2 linked regions of the Alkalilimnicola ehrlichii MLHE-1 genome follow. The protein of the gene in region 2 interacts with the protein of the main gene of each other region in a pairwise test. Links are inferred from orthologs where the notes say so. Each region holds a gene or a part of one and is shown on either strand. Other genes may lie near its edges. The genes, in order: mrdA and MLG_RS13930.

Region 1 (10,560 bases), 2.9 Mb from region 2 along the record:
GCAGCGACTGGGTCTGATCCGCCCGCGCCTGCTCGCTGGCGGTACCCAGCACCACGGAGATCAGGCGCGTGCCCTCGCGCTCGGCGGAGGCGGCCAGGTTGTAGCCGGCGGCGCTGGTGTGGCCGGTCTTCAGCCCGTCGACGCTGGAGTCGCGCCAGAGCAGACGATTGCGGTTGGACTGACGGATATCGTTCCAGGTGAAGCTGCGCTCGGAGTACCAGCCGTAGTACTCGGGGAAGTCACGGACGATGGCGCGGGCCAGGAGGGCGGTGTCGCGGGCCGTGGTCTTCATCGCCTCGTCGGGCAGGCCGGTGGCATTGGCAAAGTAGGTGTTCTCCATGCCCAGCTGCTCGGCATAGCTGTTCATCACCTGGGCGAAGGTCTGCTCATCGCCGGCGATATGCTCGGCCAGCGCCACACAGGCATCGTTGCCGGATTGAATGATGACGCCCCGGATCAGATCCCCCACGCGGACGTTATCGCCGGGCTCGATGAACATCCGCGAACCGGGGGTCCGCCAGGCACGTTCGCTCACCGTCACCAGTTCGTCCAGATCGATGTTGCCCTCACGGAGCTCGCTAAAGACCACGTAGGCGGTCATCATCTTGACCAGGCTAGCCGGGTCACGCGCCTCGTCGGCGTTGTTCTCCGCCAGGACCTGGCCGCTGCGAGCATCCATGAGCACGTGGGCCGCCGCCCCCACGGAGGGCGCCGCCGGTGTGGGAATGGGGATCTGACCGGCAGCGGCGCCGGAAACCAGGACCAGCAATAACAGCAGGCAGGCAAGGATCAGCTGACGCATGGGTGCAACTCGCTCACAATCGTCTGGACAGGGTTGGGCATTGTACACGGGGGGTTCGGGCCGGCGGTGGGCTAACGCTCAACCAGGTGGAAGTCCCGCAGGCCCTGGCGTTCCAGTTCGCCATGGGCCTGGTCCACCGCGCCCATGTCGGCCAGCGGCCCGACCTTCACCCGGTGCACGCCGTTGGCGCTATGCACCGCCACCGGTGCGCTCAGTTTGCCGTCGAGCTCATCACGCAGCCGGCGGGCGTTCGCCTCCTGGCCGAAGGCGCCGAGCTGCAGGAAGTAACGGCCACTCGCCTCGGCCCCATTGTCCCGGGAGGGATTGGCGGCGGCCTCGGGCGCGTCCTCGCCCGACGTGACCACCAGCCGCTCGCCCTCCGGCAGCGCCACCGCCGGGAGGCCCGCGGCGTCCGCCCCGTCATCATCGGGGACGGTGGACGCTGCCTGCGCGTCGCCGGCGGGCGCACGGTCCCCGGGGCGGGCGGTACGCAGGGAATCCGCCGCGGTAACGGTCCGCACCCGGACAGGGGCGGTGCCGGCATCCACCATGTCCAGCCGGGTGGCCGCCGCGTAGGACAGGTCGATGATGCGGTTGTCCACGAAGGGGCCGCGGTCGTTGATGCGCACTACCACCCGCTTGCCGTTATCCAGGTTGGTCACCTCGGCGTAGGTGGGCAGGGGCAGTGAGCGGTGGGCCGCGGTCATGGCGTACATGTCGTAGGGCTCGCCACTGGACGTCCGGCGACCGTGGAACTTGGTGCCGTACCAGGAGGCGATCCCCTCCTGGTCGTAGCCCTCGGCGCTGTCCTTGACGTAATAGGTTTGCCCGAACACCTCGTAGCGGGCCGGGTTACCGTAGCGGGCCCGGGGCTCGTCCCGGGGCACCGCGTCCGGCACCTGACTGAGGTCCGGCGGGTTGCTCGGCCCACCGTCGGGGCTGCGGCCGGCGAAGGGCCCACCCTCTTCGCCGGAAGGGCCACTCACCGTGGAGCAGCCAGTCAGAAAGAGGGCCAGGAGCAGGGCGAAAGGGATCAGCCGTCTCATGCGTCGCGCGCCTCCCGGATGGCCTCGGCCAGTTGGAACACCGCCAGGCCGTATAGGGCGCTGTGGTTATAGCGGGTGATGACGTAGAAGTTGTGGAAGGTCACCCAGTATTCCGGGCCGTCCTCGCCCTCCAGCGCCAGCAGCGCCACCGGGGTGTCATCCGCCACGTCGCGCTCGGGTGTGACGCCCGCGGCGGCCAGCTCGGCCATGGTGTGCCGGGTCCGGGTGGGCCCGCGGGTGGCACTGGCCAGCTCGGACCCGGCCTCGCCGGCCACCGTGGCACGCACCGCCACCGGCTCCCCGGCGCGCCAGCCGTGCGCGTCGAAGTAGTTGGCCACACTGCCGAGGATGTCGGCCTTGTTACCGAACAGGTCCCGCTGGCCGCTGCCGTCGAAGTCCACCGCGTAGTGGCGGTAGCTGCTGGCGATGAACTGCGGCAGGCCCATGGCACCGGCGTAGGAGCCCTTGAGCGCCGTCGGGTCCAGCCCCTCCTCGTCCACCAGCAACAGGAACTGCTCCAGTTCCCGACGGAAGAAATCGGCGCGCGGGGGATAACCGAAGGCCAGGGTGGTCAGGGCGTCCAGCACCCGGTGGCGGCCGGCATGGCGGCCGTAGCGGGTCTCCACCCCAATGATGGCCACCAGCACCTCGGGGGCGACCCCGAACGCCTCCGACGCCCGCGCCACCTGGTCAGCGTGCCGGTCCCAGAACTCCACGCCCTGCTCGATGCGGGACTCGGTCAGGAAGATCGGCCGGTAATCGCGCCAGGGACGTGCCTCGGCCGGACTGGAGATGGCATCGATGATCTCCTGCTGGAAGACGGCGCCGTCCACCAACGCCTGCACCTGCGCCCGGTCCAGACCGTGACGCTGACTGACCTCCTCGGCGAAGGCGGCCAGGCCATCGTCCGAAAACCCGGCCTGCACCGGAGCCGCCAGCCCCGCCAGCAGGACAAAGCCGGCGGCCAGCCACGATTTCTTAAGGTCCATTACACAGAATACCCGCTAAGTTATTCAGGATGACCATATTCTTCGATGGGTGTGTATGGACATGAGAATACCGAAAGCGGCCATCACCGTCACCAGTGACGTGCCCCCGAAACTCACCAGCGGCAACGGCAGCCCCACCACCGGCAGCAGCCCGGAAACCATGCCCGCGTTGACGAACACGTAGACGAAGAAAGTAAGGGCCAGGCTGCCCCCCACCAGTCGGCTCCAGGTGTCCTGGGCGTTGACCGCGATCCACAGACCGCGGCCGACGATGAAAAGATAGACCGCCAGCAGCTGCACCACACCCACCAGACCAAACTCCTCGCTGACCACGGCCATGACGAAGTCTGTGTGCCGCTCGGGCAGGAAGTCCAGGTGGGCCTGGGTGCCGTTGAGCCAGCCCTTGCCGAACAACCCGCCGGAGCCGATGGCGATCTTCGACTGCATGATGTGGTAGCCGGCACCCAGCGGGTCGCGTTCCGGGTTGAGGAAGGTGAGCACCCGCTGTTGCTGGTAGTCCTGCATGACGAAGAACCAGAGCAGCGGGGCAGCGGCGGCGAGCAGGGCCAGCAGGGCGAATATCCAGCGCCAGCGCAGCCCGGCGAGATAGAGCACGAAGAACCCGGAGGCCGCGGTGACCACGGCGGTGCCCAGGTCCGGCTGCAGCGCGATCAGCGCCGTGGGCACGAGGATGAACGTGCCGCAGATGACGATGCTACGCCAGTTCGGCGGCAGCGGACGCTCCGCCAGCCACCAGGCCACCATCATGGGGATGGCCAGTTTCATCAGTTCCGAAGGCTGGAAACGCACGATCCCCAGGTCCAGCCAACGCTGTGCGCCCTTGCCCATGACGCCGAGCACCATCACCGCCAGCAGCATGACCACCCCGGCGGCGAACAGCCACGGCGTCCAGCGCCGCAGGGTACTGGGCGGGATCTGCGCCATCGCCAGCATGACGGAGAAGGCGATACCGAGGCGGATGAGCTGCTTCTGCACCTGGGCGGGGTTCTCGCCAAAGGAGCTGTAGAGCACCGCCAGGCCGAACAGCGCCACCAGCAACAGCGCCGTCAGCAAGGTGCCGTCCAGGTGCAGATAGCGCTGCAGCGGGGACAGGCCACTGGTGCCCAGGCGGCTGCGCGTGCCCAGCGGGTTGCGGGTCAGATCAATCGCCGCCATGCTCGCTCACCTCCGCCGCTACCTCGACCTCCGCTTCCACCGGCCCCTTCAGGTAGGCATCCAGCACCTGCCGGGCCACCGGTGCCGCGCTCCGGCCCCCGCCGCCGCCGTGCTCCACCACCACCGAGACCGCGATCCTGGGCGCCTCCGCCGGCGCGAAGGCCACAAACAGGCCGTGGTCGCGATGGTGGTAGGGGCGGTCCTCGTGGTCCACATCGCGCATCCGGGCCGAAACCTGGGCGGTGCCGGTCTTACCGGCGATCCGGTAGTCGAGCCCGTCATCGATGCGCCGGGCGGTGCCAAAGCGGCCATGCACCGTCATCTCCATGCCCTCGATCACCGCATCCCAATGCCTGGCGTCGCTCACCACGACCCGCTCCTCCGGATCGGGCACCGCCGGCGGGGCCTCGAGCGGTTCGGCATCGTCACCGGTGCGCGCCAACAGGCGCGGCTGCACCGCCTGGCCCCGATTGGCCATGACCGCCGTGGCCACCGCCAGTTGCAGCGGGGTGACCGAGAAGTAGCCCTGGCCAATGCCGGTATGCAGGGTCTCGCCGTGGTACCACCCCTCGCCCAGCGCGCCGCGTTTCCAGTCGCGCGAGGGCAGCACTCCGCGCCGTTCGCCGTTGAGATCCAGGCCGCTGAGCTGACCGAAGCCGAACCCGGCGAGGAAACCGGACATGTCGTCGATGCCCATCCGGTAGGCGAGATCGTAGAAATAGATATTGCAGGACTCCGCGATGGACTCACGCAGCGCCAGCAGGCCGTCGTTGGAGTGCCAGCGACCACGGTAGACCCGGTCGTCTCCGGGGATGGAGAACTGGCCGGAGCACTGCACCCGGCGGGTCTCGTTGGTCTCGCCGTGATGCAGGCCGGCCAGCGCCACGAAGGGCTTGATGGTGGAGCCCGGCGGGTACTGGCCGCGGATGGCGCGGTTGAACAGCGGCTGGCTGCCCGCACTCTGCAGCGCCTGGAACTGCTGGTGACTGATGCCGCCCACGAAGAGGTTAGGGTCGTAGCCCGGATGGCTGACCATGGCCAGGATGTCCCCGGTGTGGACGTCCATGGCCACCACCGAGCCCCGCTGGTCACCCAGCGCCGCCTCCGCCACCCGTTGCAGGCGACTATCGAGGGTCAGGTAGAGGTCCACGCCGGGTTCCGGCGGGTGGCGCTCCAGCACCCGCAGCACCCGCCCCAGGGCGTTGGTCTCCACCTGCTCGTAACCCACCCGCCCGTGCAGCAGGTTCTCGTAGGCCCGCTCCACACCGCTCTTGCCAATGTGGGTGCTGCCGGCGTAGTTGGCGGTGTCGATGCGGCGGAGTTCCTGCTCGCTGATCCGGCCCACATACCCCAGCACATGGGCCATGTGTTCGCCATGGGGATAGTGGCGGGTGAGTTGCGCCCGCACCTCCACCCCGGGGAAACGGTGACGGTGCACCGACAGCCGCGCCACCTCCTCCTCGGTCAGGCGCAGCTTCAGGGGCACCTCGTGGAAGCGCCGGGCGCGCTGGAGCTGCTGCTGGAAGCGGCTGATCTCCGCTTCATCCAGGCTCACCACCTCGCCCAGCGCCGCCAGCAGCGCCGGCATGTCACGCACCTGTTCCGGGGTGACCGTCAGCCGATAGGAGGGGCGGTTCTCGGCCAGGAGCACGCCATTACGGTCGTAGATCAGCCCCCGGGTGGGCGGCACCGGTTGCAGGCGCACGCGATTCTGCTGGGAGAGGGTGCTGTAGTGCTCGTGATCGCGCACCTGCAACTTGACCATCTGGTTGACCAGTACCCCGGTGAACAGACAGACGGCCACCGCCGCCACCACGACGCGGCGGAAGAACTGACGGGCCTCGGTGGAACCGTCCTTGATGGCCTTGGAGTGGTGCATTCCGCTCACTACTGTACGCCGAAATGGCGGCGCGCGGTACGCAGCAGGAAAAAGACCCAGGGCCACAGCGCCGCGCCAATCACCGGTGCCAGCCAGGCCTGCCAGGGGGGCACCGGCCGGCCGACAAAACCATTGACCCAGAACAGCACCAACTGCACTGCATAGAGCAGCAGCAGGATGGTCAGCGCCTGTTGCCAGACGGGCATCAGGCGCATCCGCCGGTGCAGCTTGAGGATGATCCAGGCGATCAGTGCGAAGGCCAGCGCGTGCTGGCCCAGCAGGCTGCCGACCAGGGCATCCTGAAACAGGCCGGCCAGCCAGGCCACCGTCACCCCCACCCGGCTGGGCAACGCCATGGCCCAGTACAATAACACCAGGGCCACCCATTGCGGCCGCGCCGGCACCGCCCAATCGGGCATGGGCACGATCACCAGCATCCCCGCCAGCACCAGACTGGCGAGGATGACCCAGCGGCCGCGGGGAATGGCCGGGTTCATTGCGCCTCCTCCCCCGGCACAGCGGCCGGCGGGGAGGCGGCGTCCGGGGCCTCCTCCGGCGGGACCGCCCCTGGGGCTGGGGCCGGTTCGGATGCCGACGGCACAGCCGGAGCCTCCACCGCCGGCAGGTCCGGCATCCGGCCGAGAGCGCCCCCCTGAACCAGTACCATTTTCCGGCTGCGGTCCAAGGCCGCCAGCGGGCGGGCGCTGACCCGGGCGAAGGGCTCGCCCGGATCCAGCACCACCCGCTCCACCTCGGCCACCGGGTACCCGCGCGGGAAGACACCCCCCAGCCCGGAGGTCACCAGCAGGTCGCCGGACTGGATATCGGCATTGATGGGCACGCTGCCCAATTCCAGGCGGTTCAGGTCGCCGGTGCCCAGGGCGATGGTGCGCAGGCCGTTGCGGTTGACCTCCACCGGAATGGCGTGACTGGGGTCGGTGATCAATCGCACCATCGCCCCGTGGGTGCCCACCCGGTCCACCTGCCCCATCACCCCCTCGGCGTCGAGGACCGCCTGACCCACGGTCACCTGGTGGACACTGCCCTTGTCCACCTGGATCAGGTGGGAGTAGGGATCCAGGTCCACCCGGGTGAGCTCGGCGATGAGCACCGTCTCGCCGAGCTGCCCCGAGGAGCCGAGCAGGTCACGCAGCCGCTGGTTCTCCATCTCCAATGCCTGCAGACGCTGGAGCCGTGCCTGGTCGAGCAGGTAGCGCCGGCGCAGCTCGCGGTTCTCGTCCACCAACTGCTGGCGACTGGCCAGATGCTCGCCCAGGCGCTGGCTGGCCTCAATGGGCAAACTCACCGCCTGCTGCACCGGCCAGACCACCGCGGCCAGGCCCTGGCGGACCGGATCGGCCAGTTGCTGGCGGTGATCCAGGGTCATCAAGAGCACCGAGACCAGCGCCAGCAGCACCAGTCGCACGGTGATGGAAGGTCCTTGCAGGAATAACGGTTTGATGGCCCTTACCGGATGTCAGTGCCGGCACCGACCCTCCAGGGCCGTGCCGGCAGATACTGCCAGATCCGTGGCCGGTGACCCACTGGCCTAATGCCGGCCGCCCCGGATCTACTCGCTGATGAACAGGTCGGTGCCCTTCTCGTCCATCATCTCCAGCGCACGCCCCCCGCCACGGGCCACGCAGGTGAGCGGGTCGTCGGCCACCACCACCGGCAGCCCGGTCTCCTCCATCAGCAGCCGGTCGATATTGCGCAGCAGCGCCCCGCCCCCGGTAAGCACGATGCCGCGCTCGGCCACGTCCGCCCCCAGCTCAGGCGGGGTCTGCTCCAGCGCGGTCTTGAGCGCGGAGACAATACCGGAGAGCGGCTCCTGCATGGATTCGAGGATCTCGTTACTGTTCAGGGTGAAGCTGCGCGGCACCCCCTGGGCGAGGTTGCGCCCCCGCACCTCCACCTCGCGCACCTCGGCGTCCGGGAAGGCGGTACCGATCTCATGCTTGATCCGCTCCGCGGTGGTCTCGCCGATCAGGATGCCGTAGTTGCGGCGCACGTAGTTGATGATGGCCTCGTCGAAGCGATCACCGCCGATACGCACCGAGGCGGAGTAGACGATGCCGTTCAGCGACAACACCGCCACTTCAGAGGTGCCGCCACCGATATCCACCACCATGGAGCCACTGGCCTCGTCCACCGGCATGCTGGCGCCAATGGCCGCCGCCATGGGCTCCTCCACCAGAAAGACCTCCCGTGCGCCCGCGCCCTCGGCGGATTCGCGGATCGCCCGGCGCTCCACCTGGGTGGCGCCGCAAGGCACACAGACCAGCACCCGCGGGCTGGGCTTGAAGATCCGCGCCTCGTGGACCTTCTTGATGAAGTGCTGCAGCATCTTCTCAGTCACGGTGAAGTCGGCGATCACGCCGTCCTTCATGGGGCGGATGGCGCGGATGTTGGCGGGGGTACGCCCCAGCATGGCCTTGGCCTCGCCGCCCACGGCGACGATGCGTTTGGCGCCACCGTCACGGTCCTGGCGGATGGCCACAACCGACGGCTCGGCGAGCACGATGCCTTTGCCACGGAGGTAGATCAGCGTGTTGGCGGTCCCCAAGTCGATGGAGACGTCGTTGGAGAAGAGTCCTCGAATACCCTTGAACATTGAGTTTAGAACCGGCTGGAAGGAAAGTCGCCAATCTACACATTGGGCGGCACTTTGGGCAAGCGGGGTGTTGTGGTAAGTTTTCCGGCTTACCGTCTTGGAGGATGCGCAATGTCCCTGGAAGAATCGGAAGTCAAGCACATTGCCCACCTGGCGCGGGTGGCCATCGAGGCCGATGACATCCCCGGCTACGCCCGCAATCTGTCCGACATTCTCGACTTCGTCGAGCAGATGAAGGACATCGACACCTCCGGCGTCACCCCCATGGCCCACCCTCTGGACGCGGTGCAGCGCCTGCGCGAGGACGAGGTCACCGAGCCGGACCAGCGGGAGCGCTTCCAGGCCATCGCACCGGCCACCGAGGCCGGTCTCTACCTGGTGCCGCGTGTCATCGAGTAACCCGCGCCGCCACCCCGTGCCCCCATTGAAGGGACCCGACCCGACATGCATGAAAAGACCGTAGCCGAGATCGCCGCCGCCCTGCGTGCGGGCGAGTTCTCCAGTCGCGAGGTCACCGAGGCCTTTCTGGCGCGCATCGACGCGCTGAACCCGGTGACCAACGCCGTCATCACCCCCACGCCGGAACAGGCCCTGGCCGCCGCCGATGCGGCAGATCAGCGCATCGCCGCCGGCGAGGCCGGACCGCTCACCGGCGTGCCGCTGGTGCACAAGGATATCTTCTGCACCCAGGGGGTGCGCACCAGCTGCGGCTCGCGGATGCTGGACAACTTCACCGCCCCCTACGACGCCACCGTGGTGGGCAAGCTGGCCGACGCCGGCATGGTCATGCTGGGCAAGGCCAACATGGACGAGTTCGCCATGGGCTCCTCCAACGAGACCAGCTACTACGGCCCGGTGAAGAACCCCTGGGATTTGGACGCCGTGCCCGGCGGCTCCTCCGGCGGCTCCGCCGCGGCGGTGGCCGGGCGCCTGGCGCCGGCGGCCACCGGCACCGACACCGGCGGTTCCATCCGCCAGCCGGCGGCACTGTGCGGCCTCTCCGGGCTCAAGCCCACCTACGGCCGGGTCTCCCGCTACGGCATGATCGCCTTCGCCTCCAGCCTCGATCAGGGCGGCCCCATGGCCCGCACCTGCGAGGACTTGGCGCTGCTGCTCGGCGGCATGGCCGGCTTCGACACCCGCGACTCTACCAGCGTCGACCACGTGGTGCCCGATTACACCGAGACCCTCAACCGCTCGGTGAAGGGGCTGAAGATCGGCGTGCCCAAGGAGTTCTTCGGCGAGGGCCTCGACCCCGAGGTGCGCCGGGTGGTGGAGGCCGCCATCGAGGTCTACCGCGAAGAGGGGGCCGAGATCCGCGAGATCTCGCTGCCCAACACGCGGCACTCGGTGCCGGTCTATTACGTCATCGCCCCGGCCGAGGCCTCCTCCAACCTCTCGCGCTATGACGGGGTGCGCTACGGCTACCGCTGCGAGGACCCCAGCGACCTGGAGGACCTGTACAAGCGCTCCCGCGGTGAGGGCTTCGGCGAGGAGGTCAAGCGCCGCATCCTGGTGGGCACCTACGCCCTGTCCGCCGGCTACTACGACGCCTACTACCTCAAGGCCCAGCAGGTGCGGCGCCTGATCCGCGACGACTTCACCCGCGCGCTGCAGGCGGTGGACGTGATCATGGGCCCCACCTCGCCCACCGTGGCCTTCAACATCGGCGAGCGCACCGACGACCCGGTGCAGATGTACCTCTCCGACGTCTACACCCTGGCGGTCAACCTGGCCGGCGTGCCCGGGCTGTCCATCCCCGCCGGCTTTGCCCAGGGCCGCCCGGTGGGGCTGCAGATCATCGGTGATTACTTCGACGAGGCCCGGCTGCTCAACGTCGGCCACAAGTACCAGCAGGTGACCGACTGGCACCGGCAGGTCCCCCAGGGCTTCGAGTAAGCGTCGGCTCGAACGGCACCCGGCAGCAGTCAGCCAGTCCCCAGGGCTTCGACCAGGAACACGATTATGGAATGGGAAACGGTAATCGGGCTTGAGATTCACGCCCAGCTCGCCACCAAAAGCAAAATCTTCTCCGGTGCGGCCACCGCCTACGG
Region 2 (10,632 bases):
TCGATGCGCGGGTCGATCTCCAGGGTGAAGCTGTCGGCGGTCTGATAGCCGGCGGTGCGGAAGGGGCCGCGGGCAGTCACTGTCATTCGCACCCGGTCGTCCTGTTGCCGGGTCTCGATCATCTGCACCGGGGTGGCGAAGTCGGTGACATCCAGCCGGCGCCGCAGCTCCTCGGGCACGCGGCTGCCCGGGAACTCCAGCACCACCCGGTCGGAGCGCTCGTCCATGCGCACCGGTGCGCGGCCGTCACTGAGGGCGATGATGATGCGCCCGCCCTCGTCCGGGGTACGCCGGAAGTCGATGTCCTCGATCTGGCTGCGGGTGGTACGCTCGCGCGGTTCGTGGTCGCGCCCGATGCGTGCGGCGGCGCCGGTGCCCCCGTCCAGCGTGATGAAGATCTGGTTGCCCTCCACCCGGATGGCGTGATCCACCAAGCGACTGAGCTGGATCGCCAACCGGGTGCGGTCGCCGGATTCGGTGGTGGTGACCCGGCGCACGTTGCCGGTGTCGATCTCCAGCGCCCGTTCGGCCAGCCGGTTGCGGGTGTCGCGCAGGTCCACCACCAGGCGCGCCGGGTTGCTGATGGTGAAGCTGCCCGGCTCCGGCGGTTCGCCGTCCAGCGTTAGGATCAGCTCCACCCGGTTGCCCGGGGCGGTGGTGTACTCCATGTCGGTGAGGTTGACGGTGGCGGCTCCGGCCTGCACAGGGGTGAGCCCGCAGGCGAGCGCCGTGAGGGCCAGTAGCCCGATGAACAGCCCCTGGAGGCGGTCCGGTGCGGCGCCGCTTCGTCCTGAGATGGCTTTGGCAAACATTGTTCTTACTCCCTCCAAGATCCCGGGCTGCCGTTCATTGTGCCGGCTGCAGGTTGAGTGCCGCAGGGCGCTCCACCACCTGACCGTGACGATCCCTGACCTTTTCCGTCAGCACAATGCGCTCGGGCGAGATCTCCTCGATACGCCCGGAGGCGCGCCCCAGATAGTTGCCGACGGTGACCAGGTGGATCCGCTGCTCCGGATCCTGAATCATTGCGTGGCGCACGTCCCCGCGCCCCAGGGTGCCGACGAACCGCAGGCTGTCGCGCTGGAAGTGCTCCAGGGGCTCCCGCGGCCGGTCCGGGTCGATCACCGCGGCGGTGAGCACCTCCTCCTCGCGTTCGGGCCCGAAACCCAGCGGCCGAAAGGGGTCGCGGGGCAGCGTGGCGGGGAAGCGTACCGCTGCCGCCTCCTCGAAACTGGGGATGGGGTCGATCTCGCTCTCCGGTGCCGGCTCGGAAATCTTCCGCTCCAGGTCCGACATGTCCTCGCTGCAACCCGCCAGCAGCAGTGCCGCGAGGGCCATCAAGAACAGCCCGCGGCGGAGCGTAAAGGGGAGATGCCCGTTCCTTCCCTGCATGCCTAGTCCTCCGGATCCAGGTACCAGTAGGTCCTGGCGGTCATATTCATGCCCAGTCGATCACTGCCATCCCGCGGCTCGATGGTGAGATTGTGCAGCGTTACGATGCGGTCCATGTTGGCGACGCCGCTGACAAATTGGCCCAGCTGCTCGTAGGTGCCGATGACGCGCATGTCCACGGGCAGTTCGGCGTAGAACTCCCGTTGGGTCGGGCTGCGGGTGTTGTAGGAGGCGATCTCCAGGCCCGCCCCGGAGGCCTGCAGCGAGATGTCCTCCACCAGGCTGGGTTGCGCCACGTCGCCGGGCAGCCGGCCGAGCATCTCGACCAGTTCGGTCTCGATCTGCTCCTTCTGTCGGCGATAGGCGTCCAGGTTCGCCGCCCGATGCTTCTTCTGGTCGAGTTCGCGGAGCAGGTCGGGCTCGCGCGCCTCGGCACGCTCGAGCTGGGAGAGCTTATCGGACCAGCCGAAGTACCAGCCGCCGAGCACCGCAAGAATGAACACCAGGGCGATGGCCGCCGCACGGACCCAGCCGGGCCATGCCCCGGGGTTGTTCGGGTCCAGGTCGCGCAGGTCGTCGAGTTTCATTGGACGTCCTCCCTGAGCGCTCAGCGGTTACTCTGCTGGGTGGTGCGGGCGGCAAAGTTGTAGTAGCGCGGCTGACCTTCGCCATCAGCGCCGCCGGCCTCGAAGGAGTCGAGGTCGGGGTCCCCCAGCAGGGTGGAGTTGTCGATGTTCTGCAGGAACACCGAGACCTCCTGGGGCGAGCGCGAGCGACCCTGGATGGAGATCTGGCTGTTGCGCTGCCGGATACTGGTGAAGTAAATGCCGTCGTGGAGGATGTTGACCATCTCCTCCAGCAGTTGCACCACGGCGGTCCGCCCGTCCTGAAGGTCCTGGATTACCTCGGCGCGGCTGATCAGCCGCTCCAGTTCGCGCTCCAGGTCCTCGATCTCGGCGATTTGGCTGTCCAGATCCCGCAGGGCCTGCTGGATGCGATCGTTGCGGGCCTGCTGGCGGTCGATCAGCGAGTCCATGTACCAAGTGGCGCCGTACCAGACCAGACCGGCGGCCAGCACCGCGGCACCGAGTTGGGCGAAGAAGGCCTTTTTGCGGCGTTCGCGTTCGGCTTCCCGCCAGGGGAGGAGGTTGATGCGCGTCATCGGTCGAAGCTCCTCATGGCCAGCCCGCTGGCGATCATCAGCGCCGGTGCATCGGCGGCCAGCACCCTTGGATTGATGCGGCGGTTGACCGTCATACCGGTGAAGGGGTTGGCGATCACGGTGGGGGTGCCGGTGTGCTCGGCCACCACCTGCGCGGCCCCGGGGATGGTGGCGCAGCCGCCGGCGAAGAGCACGTAGTCCACCGTGCTGGTCTGTCCCGAGCCGAAGAAGAACTGCAGCGCTCGGGAGACCTGCTGCGCCATGGCCTCCTTGAAGGGCTCCAGCACCTCCGTCTCGTAGCTGTCCGGCAGCCCGCCCAGTCGTTTGGCCTTTCCGGCCTGCTCGAAGGTCATGTCGTAGCGGCGCATGATCTCCTCGGTGAGCTGGCGCCCGCCGAAGAGCTGTTCGCGGGTGTAGACGATTCGTTCGTTGGAGATCACAGTCAGTGCGGTCATGGTCGCGCCGATATCCACCACCGCCACCGTCTTGCCTTCGGCGTTGTCCGGCAGGGCGCGCGACATCAGCCGGAAGGCGTTCTCGACGGCGTAACTCTCCACGTCGACCACCTCGGCCGTGAGCCCGGCTGCGTCCAGGGTGTCCACCCGCGCCTCGATGTTATCGCTGCGGCAGGCCACCAGCAGGACCTGCACCTCGTCCGGCCGCCCCGGGGCCGGCCCCAGGCGCTGAAAGTCGAGGTTGACCTCGTCCAGTGGGTAGGGGACGTATTGATCCGCCTGGGCGCGGATCTGCGCCTCCATCTCCTCTTCGTTGAGATCGGCGGCCAAGTTGATGACCTTGCTGATGGCGGCCGAGGCGGGCACCGCCAGGGCGACACCCCTGGCGCGGCTGCCGGATTTCTCGTAGGCGGCCTTGATGCTGTCGGAGACGGCATCCACCTCGACGATGTTCTTCTCGATCACGGCATTGGCCGGTAACGGCTCCACCGCGTAGCTCTCCACCTGCAGGCCCCCGCCCCGCTGCTCGTGGAATTCGAGCAGTTTCACAGCCGTGGTGCTGATGTCGATCCCCAGCAGCGGCGGCCGTTTCTTCCTGAAGATCTGCACAGCCCCGTCCCTATCGTCGCCCCAAGAGTACAAAGGTTCCAGTCCTAGTGTTAATACTCCCTGTAACTATCGAGGATTGCAAGGAACTCTTTGCCACTTTATACGGAACCCGGGGGACTGGACGCTGTCCTGATATACTCTAGTTCTGGTGCCCCACTCCAAGCGCGCTCTTACGATTTCATATGCGGCTATTCTCTCGACTCCTCCTCTGGCTGTTCGCCAGCCTGCTGTCCCTCGGTCTGGTGGGTCTGATCGCGGCGGCGGTGGCCTTTGCCATCCTCTCTCCGGGCCTGCCCTCGGTGGATACCCTGCGCGACGTGCGTCTGCAGGTGCCGTTGCGGGTGGTGACCCGGGAGGGCGCGCTGATCGCCGAGTATGGTGAGCAGCGCCGGATCCCGCTGGAGGCGGACGCCTTGCCACCGCAGCTGGTGCAGGCCTTCCTGGCCGCGGAGGATGACCGTTTCTTCGACCACCCCGGGGTCGACTACCAGGGGATCGCCCGCGCCGTTCGCCACCTCCTGCTCACCGGGGAAAAGGGGCCGGGTGGCAGCACCATTACCATGCAATTGGCGCGGAACTTTTTCCTTACCCGGGACCAGACCTTCCACCGCAAGGCGCAGGAGATCCTGCTGGCGCTGCAGATCGAGCGTGCGCTCAGTAAACAGGAGATCCTGGAGCTGTACCTCAACAAGATTTACCTGGGCCAGCGTGCCTACGGGGTGGGCGCAGCCGCCCAGATCTACTACGGCAAGGGGGTGGACGACCTGGACCTGGCCCAGATCGCCATGATCGCGGGGCTCCCCAAGGCGCCGTCGGCGTACAACCCGATCGCCAACCCCCGCCGGGCCGAGATCCGTCGGGCGTACGTGCTCGGCCGCATGCTGGCCGAGGGCTACATCACCGCCGAGCAGCATGCCGAGGCGGTGGATGCGCCACTCACGGCGCAGGTCCACGCCTCGTCGGTCGAGGTCTCGGCGCCCTACGTGGCCGAGATGGTGCGCCAGACCATGGTGGCCCAGTATGGCGAGGACGAGGCCTACAGCGGTGGCTACGTGGTGCGGACCACCATCGATGGCCGCATGCAGCGGGCGGCGGATCAGGCCCTGCGCGATGGCCTGCGGGCCTACGACCACCGGCGCGGCTATCGCGGCCCCGAGGCCCAGGTGGCCTTGACCGGGGATGAGGCGTCCGAGGACTGGGAGGCGCTGCTGGCGGATTACCCCCGTTTCGGGGGGCTCGAGGCGGCCCTGGTGCTGGCCGTGGACGATGACGCCCAACGCGCCCGGGTCTGGGTGCGTCGCCACGGTGAGATGGAACTGCCGTTCGAGGCGATGGCGTGGGCCCGCCCCTACCTCCGGCGCACCGCTCGCGGGCCGGCGCCGGAGAAGGTCTCCGACGTGCTCTCCGTGGGCGATATCATCCGCGTCGATCGAGCCGCCGAGGTGCCGCAACTGGCCGCGGTGCCGGCGGTGGAGGGGGCGCTGGTGGCCATGGACCCGGAGAATGGCGCCCTGCTGGCGCTCTCTGGCGGGTTTGACTACTTCCGCAGCTCCTTCAACCGGGCGGTGCAATCCCGGCGCCAGCCAGGCTCGGCCTTCAAGCCCTTCATCTACTCCGCAGCGCTGGCCAAGGGGTATTCGCCGGCTAGCATGTTGAGCGACACCCCGATCGTCATGCACGACGAATCCTTGGAGACCAGTTGGCGGCCGAGTAATTACAGCGGGCGTGTCTACGGTCCGACGCGCCTGCGCGAGGCCCTGGTGCACTCGCGCAATCTGGCCTCCATTCGGCTGCTGCGCAATCTGGGCATCGAGGACACCCTGGGGTACCTGGACGCGTTGGGCTTCGACACCCGTCGGATGCCCAGTGGTCTGTCGCTGGCGTTGGGCAGTGCCGAGATGACGCCCCTGGATCTGACCGCCGGTTACGCCCTGTTTGCCAATGGTGGCTTCCGGGTCATGCCCCATTTCATCGATCGGGTGGAGAGCGCCGAAGGCGAGGTGTTGTTTCAGGCGCGGCCGCCGGTGGCCTGTGTGGAGTGCAGTCAGTTGCAGGTGCAGACCGACCTGCAGGAGGAGACCGGTGGGGTGAACCTGCGGCCGGTGGCCGAGTCGGTGATGCCGGCCACGGACGCCTTTCTCATGACCAACATCATGCAGGATGTCATCCAGCGCGGAACGGGACGGGCGGCGGCCCGGCTGGGGCGCAGTGACCTGGCCGGGAAGACGGGAACCACCAACGATGGCCGCGATGCCTGGTTCGTGGGCTATAACAGCCGGATTGTCGCCGGTGCCTGGGTCGGCTTCGATAATAACGATCAGCTGGGACCGCGGGAGACCGGCGGTTCCACCGCGCTGCCCATCTGGACCGACTTTATGGAGCAGGCCCTCAACGGTGTTCCCGAGGCGCCGCCGCGCCAGCCCGAGGGCCTGGTTACCGTACGCATCGACCCCGAGGACGGCCGCCGGGTGCGTGCCGGCGAGGGTCGGAGCATGTTCGAGCTGTTCCGCGAGGACAACCTGCCGGACGTTACGCCTCGGGGTGGCGGCAGCGGGGCCGGGAGTCGGGAGCAGGATATCTTCTAGGCAGGGGCGTCAGCCCCCGGGAGGTGGCCATGGCCAAGCGATCCAGCACCAAGGACCTGCGCATGCGCGAGCGCCTGATCCAGGAGGCGGCCCGCATCATGGCCGATGAGGGTGTGCGGGACCACTACCAGGCCAAGCGCAAGGCCGCCGAGCGCCTGGGGGCCCGGGACACGCGCAACCTGCCCAGCAATCGGGAGGTGCAGGCGGCGCTGGTGGAATACCAGCGGCTGTTTCTGGGGGCCGAGCAGGGGGCTTACCTGCGGCTGTTGCGCGAGGCCGCCGTGCAGGCCATGGCCTTCTTCGAGCCCTTCCGGCCCCGGTTGGTGGGGCCGGTGCTCAGCGGTACGGCGGATCAGGCCTGCGACGTGCACCTGCATGTCTTCGCCGAGACGCCGGAGGAGATCACCCTGTTTCTGATGGAGCGCGGGATCCCACACGAGACCAGCGAGCGGCGCCTGCGCTTCGGGCGGGAGCACTGGGAGATGCGTCCCGTGATCCGCTTCGTGGCGGGAGAGCATGTGGTGGATTTGACCGTATTCAGCCCCAAGGGATTGCGTGAGGCGCCCCGCAGCCAGGTTGACGGCCGCCCCATGCAGCGGGCGGCGCTGGCGGAGGTGGAGGCGCTGCTGGCCAACGAGGATGAGGACCGGGCTGCCGAGCCCTTCCTACCCTGAGCGGGCAAAAAAAACCGGAAGGCCCGTGGGGGCCTTCCGGGGTGAGGGCGTCGGCGGTGCCGGCAGGGGAATCAGCTGCGCTGATCCACCGGCACGTAGTCGCGCTTGGCGGCGCCGGTGTAGAGCTGGCGCGGACGCCCGATGCGCTGCTCGGGGTCGTTGACCATCTCCATCCACTGCGCCAGCCAGCCCGGGGTGCGGCCCAGGGCAAACAGCACCGTGAAGAACTCGGTGGGGATGCCCAGCGCGCGGTAGATGATGCCCGAGTAGAAGTCGACGTTCGGGTAGAGCTTGCGCTCGACGAAGTACTCGTCCTGCAGGGCGATATCCTCCAGCTCCATGGCCAGCTCCAGCTGCGGGTCCTTGCCCACGCCGAGTTCCTCCAGGACCTCGTGACAGGTCTTGCGGATGATGGTGGCCCGCGGGTCGAAGTTCTTGTAGACCCGGTGACCGAAGCCCATCAGGCGGAAGGGGTCGTTCTTGTCCTTCGCCTTTTCGATGAACTTGGGCACGTTGGAGACGTCGCCGATCTCGTTGAGCATGTTCAGCACCGCCTCGTTGGCCCCCCCATGCGCCGGTCCCCACAGCGCGGCGCAACCAGCTGCGATGGCGGCGAAGGGGTTGGTGCCGGTGGAACCGGCCAGGCGCACCGTGGAGGTGGAGGCGTTCTGCTCGTGGTCAGCGTGCAGGATCAGGAGCTGGTCCAGCGCCCGCTCGGCCACGGGGTTAACCTCGTACTTCTCGGTGGGGCGGGAGAACAGCATGTTCAGCAGGTTCCCCGCGTAGGACAGGTGGTTCTGCGGGTAGACGAAGGGCTCGCCCACCAGGTGTTTGTAGGCCGCCGCGGCGATGGTCGGCATCTTGGCGATGACCCGGTGCGCGGTCAGCTCCCGGTTCTTCGGGTCGTTGATGTCCAGTTCGCCGTGGTAGAAGGCGGATAGCGACCCGACCACCCCGGTGAGCATGGCCATGGGGTGGGCGTTGTAATGAAAGCCGTCGAAGAAGTCCTTCAGGCTTTCGTTGAGCATGGTGTGGTTGGTCACCGAGCTGACGAACTGGTCCAGTTCGGCCTTGTTCGGCAATTCGCCGTGCAGCAGTAGGTAGGAGACCTCCAGGAAGGAGCTCTTCTCAGCCAGGTGTTCGATGGGGTAGCCGCGATACAGCAGCACGCCGTTGTCACCATCGATGAAGGTGACATCGCTTTTGCAGCTGGCGGTGGAGGTGAAGCCAGCGTCGTAAGTGAAGTAGCCCAGCTCGCCATAGACATTCTTGATGTCGATGACCTCGGGGCCGTGGGTGCCTTGATAGACCGGCAACTCCACGGATTTGCCGGTGCTGTTGTCGGTCAGGGTGACGGTCTTCTCGGACATGGAACGCTCTCCTAGACAGCTCTCGAAATACCGTGATGCCGGCGCGCCCGCGGGCGCCGGTCCTGCCCCCTAAGCCGGTCTTGGGGCAAGACATTCAGGCCGGTCACGGTCCGGGAGTTACTGAAAGGGTATTGCAAAAAAAACCCTTGTCATCAGCAATCCGTTCCTCTGGGGCCCATACCCCGACGTGGATGGGCCCCTCGCCCGCCTCCATGGTGCGTGGCGTCGGGCGACCCGGGGGAGGGCCCCCGGGATATCTATGCGGTGGTTAACCGCTTTTTATAATAGATATCTCGCTGTTTTGCAGTGAGATACAAAAAAGCGCCCGGGGTGCAGGCGCTTTGGAGCGACAGGGACGAGACAAGCCCGCCCTCAGTTGCCGGTGCTGATGCCGAACTTCTTCTGGAACTGATCCACCCGGCCACCGGAGCTCAGCGCGCGCTGCTTGCCGGTGTAGAAAGGGTGGCTCTTGCTGGAGACTTCCACCTTAAACAGCGGATACTCCTTGCCGTCCTCCCACTGGATGGTCTCGTTGGTACGGACCGTGGAGCGGGTGATGAACGCGAAATCGGAGGAGATGTCCTGAAACACCACCTCGCGGTATTTGGGATGAATGCCTTGCTTCATGGTTGCCACCTGGGTCACGGGACCGGGCACGACGTCCCGGAGAATGGCTGAGCTTGAAAGGCGGCTATCATAATGCCCGCCCGTCTCCTAGACAAGCCCCGCAACACTGAGAGTAGTATAGACCCTGTTTGCCGCGGTCCGGCCTGGGCAGGGGCCGCAACTGGAGAGTGCGATTGTCCGAGTCACAGCCATCCGCCGCCGAACCGCCCGGCTTCCCGCAACCGGCCCGCCCGCTGCGGGCGGACGGCCGGCCACGTCGGGTCGGTTTCGAGCTGGAGTTTGCCGGCCTGAGCCCGGAGGGCGCCGCCGCCGCCATCCAGGAGGCCTTTGGCGGTGAGGTTCAATCGGACAGCCGTTTCGTCAAACGGGTCGCCGGTACGGCCTGGGGCACCTTTAAAGTGGAGGTGGATGCCCGGGTGCTCAAGGAGCGCAGCTACCGTGCCCTGCTCAGCCAGATGGGCTTTAATCTCGATGATCGCACCCTGGACAGTCTGGACGAGCAGGTGCTGCGTCTGGCGAGCACGGTGGTGCCGGTGGAGGTCGTCTCGCCCCCGTTGCCGGTGGGCGAGGCCGGCCAGATCGAATCGCTGCGTGAGGCCCTGCGCCGCCGGCTTGCCCAGGGCACGCGGGCCGGCCTGGTCTATGCATTCGGCCTGCACCTCAATCCGGAGTTGCCCGAGCTGGAGGTGGACACCATCCGGGCCACCCTCCAGACCTACCTGCTCCTGCTGCCCTGGCTGAAGTGGCGTGACGATACGGACGCGGTGCGCCGGCTCACCCCGTTCATCCAGGACTTTCCCGCCGAGTACGTCCGGCGGCTGCTCCAGCCCGGGTATTGCCCCGGGCTCGGTGCCTTCATCGACGAGTTTCTGGCCTTCAATACCACCCGTAACCGCAGCCTGGACCTGATGCCGCTGCTGGCCCACGTGGACCCCGGCCGGGTGCGCCGGGCGCTGCCGGACGACCCACTCACCCAGGCACGACCCACTTGGCACTATCGCCTGCCCAACTGTCTGGTGGACGACCCCGACTGGCGTATCGCCCGGCCGTGGCGCGACTGGCTGATGGTGGAGCGGCTGGCGGATGACCCGCAGCGGTTGGGGCAACTGATGGCCGACTGGTGGGCACGCGGATTCAGCCTCACCGAGCATCGCTGGATACAGCACGTGGACCAATGCCTCGCCCGACTCGACCGCTGATTGGCGTCACCGGGCCGGACCGCGGCGGGGCGGCGGCCTGGCTGATGACCGCCGTGGCGGTGTGGCTGGCCGGTGGCCGGCCCTGCCGGATCACCCCGGCCCGCCCGGCGCCGCCGCGGCCCCTGGACGGCTTGATCCTGGGCGGTGGTGCGGATGTCGATCCGGGCCTCTATGGCGAGGAGCGGGTGGAGCCCGGGGAGTTGCGCCGGGGCAGGACGGTGTGGTGGCGGTTTCTGCTCTCCTGGCTCTTGCTGCCGGTGCTTTATCTGTTGCGCTGGCTGCTCAGCATCAGCCCGGGGCCGCGGGGGGATCGCGGTCGCGACGGGGTGGAGTGGCGCCTGCTGGCGGACGCACTGGCCCGCGATGTGCCGGTGCTGGGCATCTGTCGCGGTGCACAGTTGCTCAATGTCTATATGGGCGGCTCCCTGCACCAGGATCTGAGCAGCTTCTATCAGGAGAGCCCGCAGGTACACAGCATTTGGCCCTATAAGCGGGTGACGGTGCGGCGCGACGCCCAGCTCTATCGCTGGCTGGGGCCCCATACGCGGGTAAACTCCCT

What was found.
Region 1: the proteins of MLG_RS13930 (region 2) and mrdA interact in binary tests that used the Escherichia coli proteins (3 or more experiments, as listed by UniProt). The link is inferred for Alkalilimnicola ehrlichii MLHE-1 from one-to-one orthologs.

Annotation. Positions count from the first base shown.
Region 1 is NC_008340.1:197,793-208,352, reverse strand. The notes cover bases 3,447-6,444. They hold mrdA (penicillin-binding protein 2), read right to left. Parts: upstream 5,893-6,444; coding sequence 4,000-5,892; downstream 3,447-3,999. Other genes in these bases: mreC (rod shape-determining protein MreC), read right to left, coding at 6,386-6,444; mreD (rod shape-determining protein MreD), read right to left, coding at 5,901-6,389; rodA (rod shape-determining protein RodA), read right to left, coding at 3,447-4,013. Outside these bases: MLG_RS00870 (D-alanyl-D-alanine carboxypeptidase family protein), read right to left, coding at 1-802; MLG_RS15515 (septal ring lytic transglycosylase RlpA family protein), read right to left, coding at 874-1,848; mltB (lytic murein transglycosylase B), read right to left, coding at 1,845-2,837; more of rodA, read right to left, coding at 2,862-3,446; more of mreC, read right to left, coding at 6,445-7,339; MLG_RS00835 (rod shape-determining protein), read right to left, coding at 7,463-8,506; Asp-tRNA(Asn)/Glu-tRNA(Gln) amidotransferase subunit GatC, read left to right, coding at 8,618-8,905; Asp-tRNA(Asn)/Glu-tRNA(Gln) amidotransferase subunit GatA, read left to right, coding at 8,951-10,405; Asp-tRNA(Asn)/Glu-tRNA(Gln) amidotransferase subunit GatB, read left to right, coding at 10,472-10,560. UniProt on the Escherichia coli protein: Catalyzes cross-linking of the peptidoglycan cell wall. Responsible for the determination of the rod shape of the cell. Is probably required for lateral peptidoglycan synthesis and maintenance of the correct diameter during lateral and centripetal growth.
Region 2 is NC_008340.1:3,121,002-3,131,633, reverse strand. The notes cover bases 3,432-6,501. They hold MLG_RS13930 (penicillin-binding protein 1A), read left to right. Parts: upstream 3,432-3,800; coding sequence 3,801-6,203; downstream 6,204-6,501. Other genes in these bases: MLG_RS13925 (hypothetical protein), read left to right, coding at 6,233-6,501; MLG_RS13935 (pilus assembly protein PilM), read right to left, coding at 3,432-3,618. Also shown: pilQ (type IV pilus secretin family protein), read right to left, coding at 1-812; MLG_RS13950 (pilus assembly protein PilP), read right to left, coding at 847-1,392; MLG_RS13945 (type IV pilus inner membrane component PilO), read right to left, coding at 1,395-1,979; MLG_RS13940 (PilN domain-containing protein), read right to left, coding at 2,000-2,554; more of MLG_RS13935, read right to left, coding at 2,551-3,431; more of MLG_RS13925, read left to right, coding at 6,502-6,877; MLG_RS13920 (citrate synthase), read right to left, coding at 6,949-8,247; MLG_RS13915 (type B 50S ribosomal protein L31), read right to left, coding at 8,620-8,874; MLG_RS13910 (amidoligase family protein), read left to right, coding at 9,048-10,073; MLG_RS13905 (gamma-glutamyl-gamma-aminobutyrate hydrolase family protein), read left to right, coding at 10,049-10,632. UniProt on the Escherichia coli protein: Cell wall formation. Synthesis of cross-linked peptidoglycan from the lipid intermediates.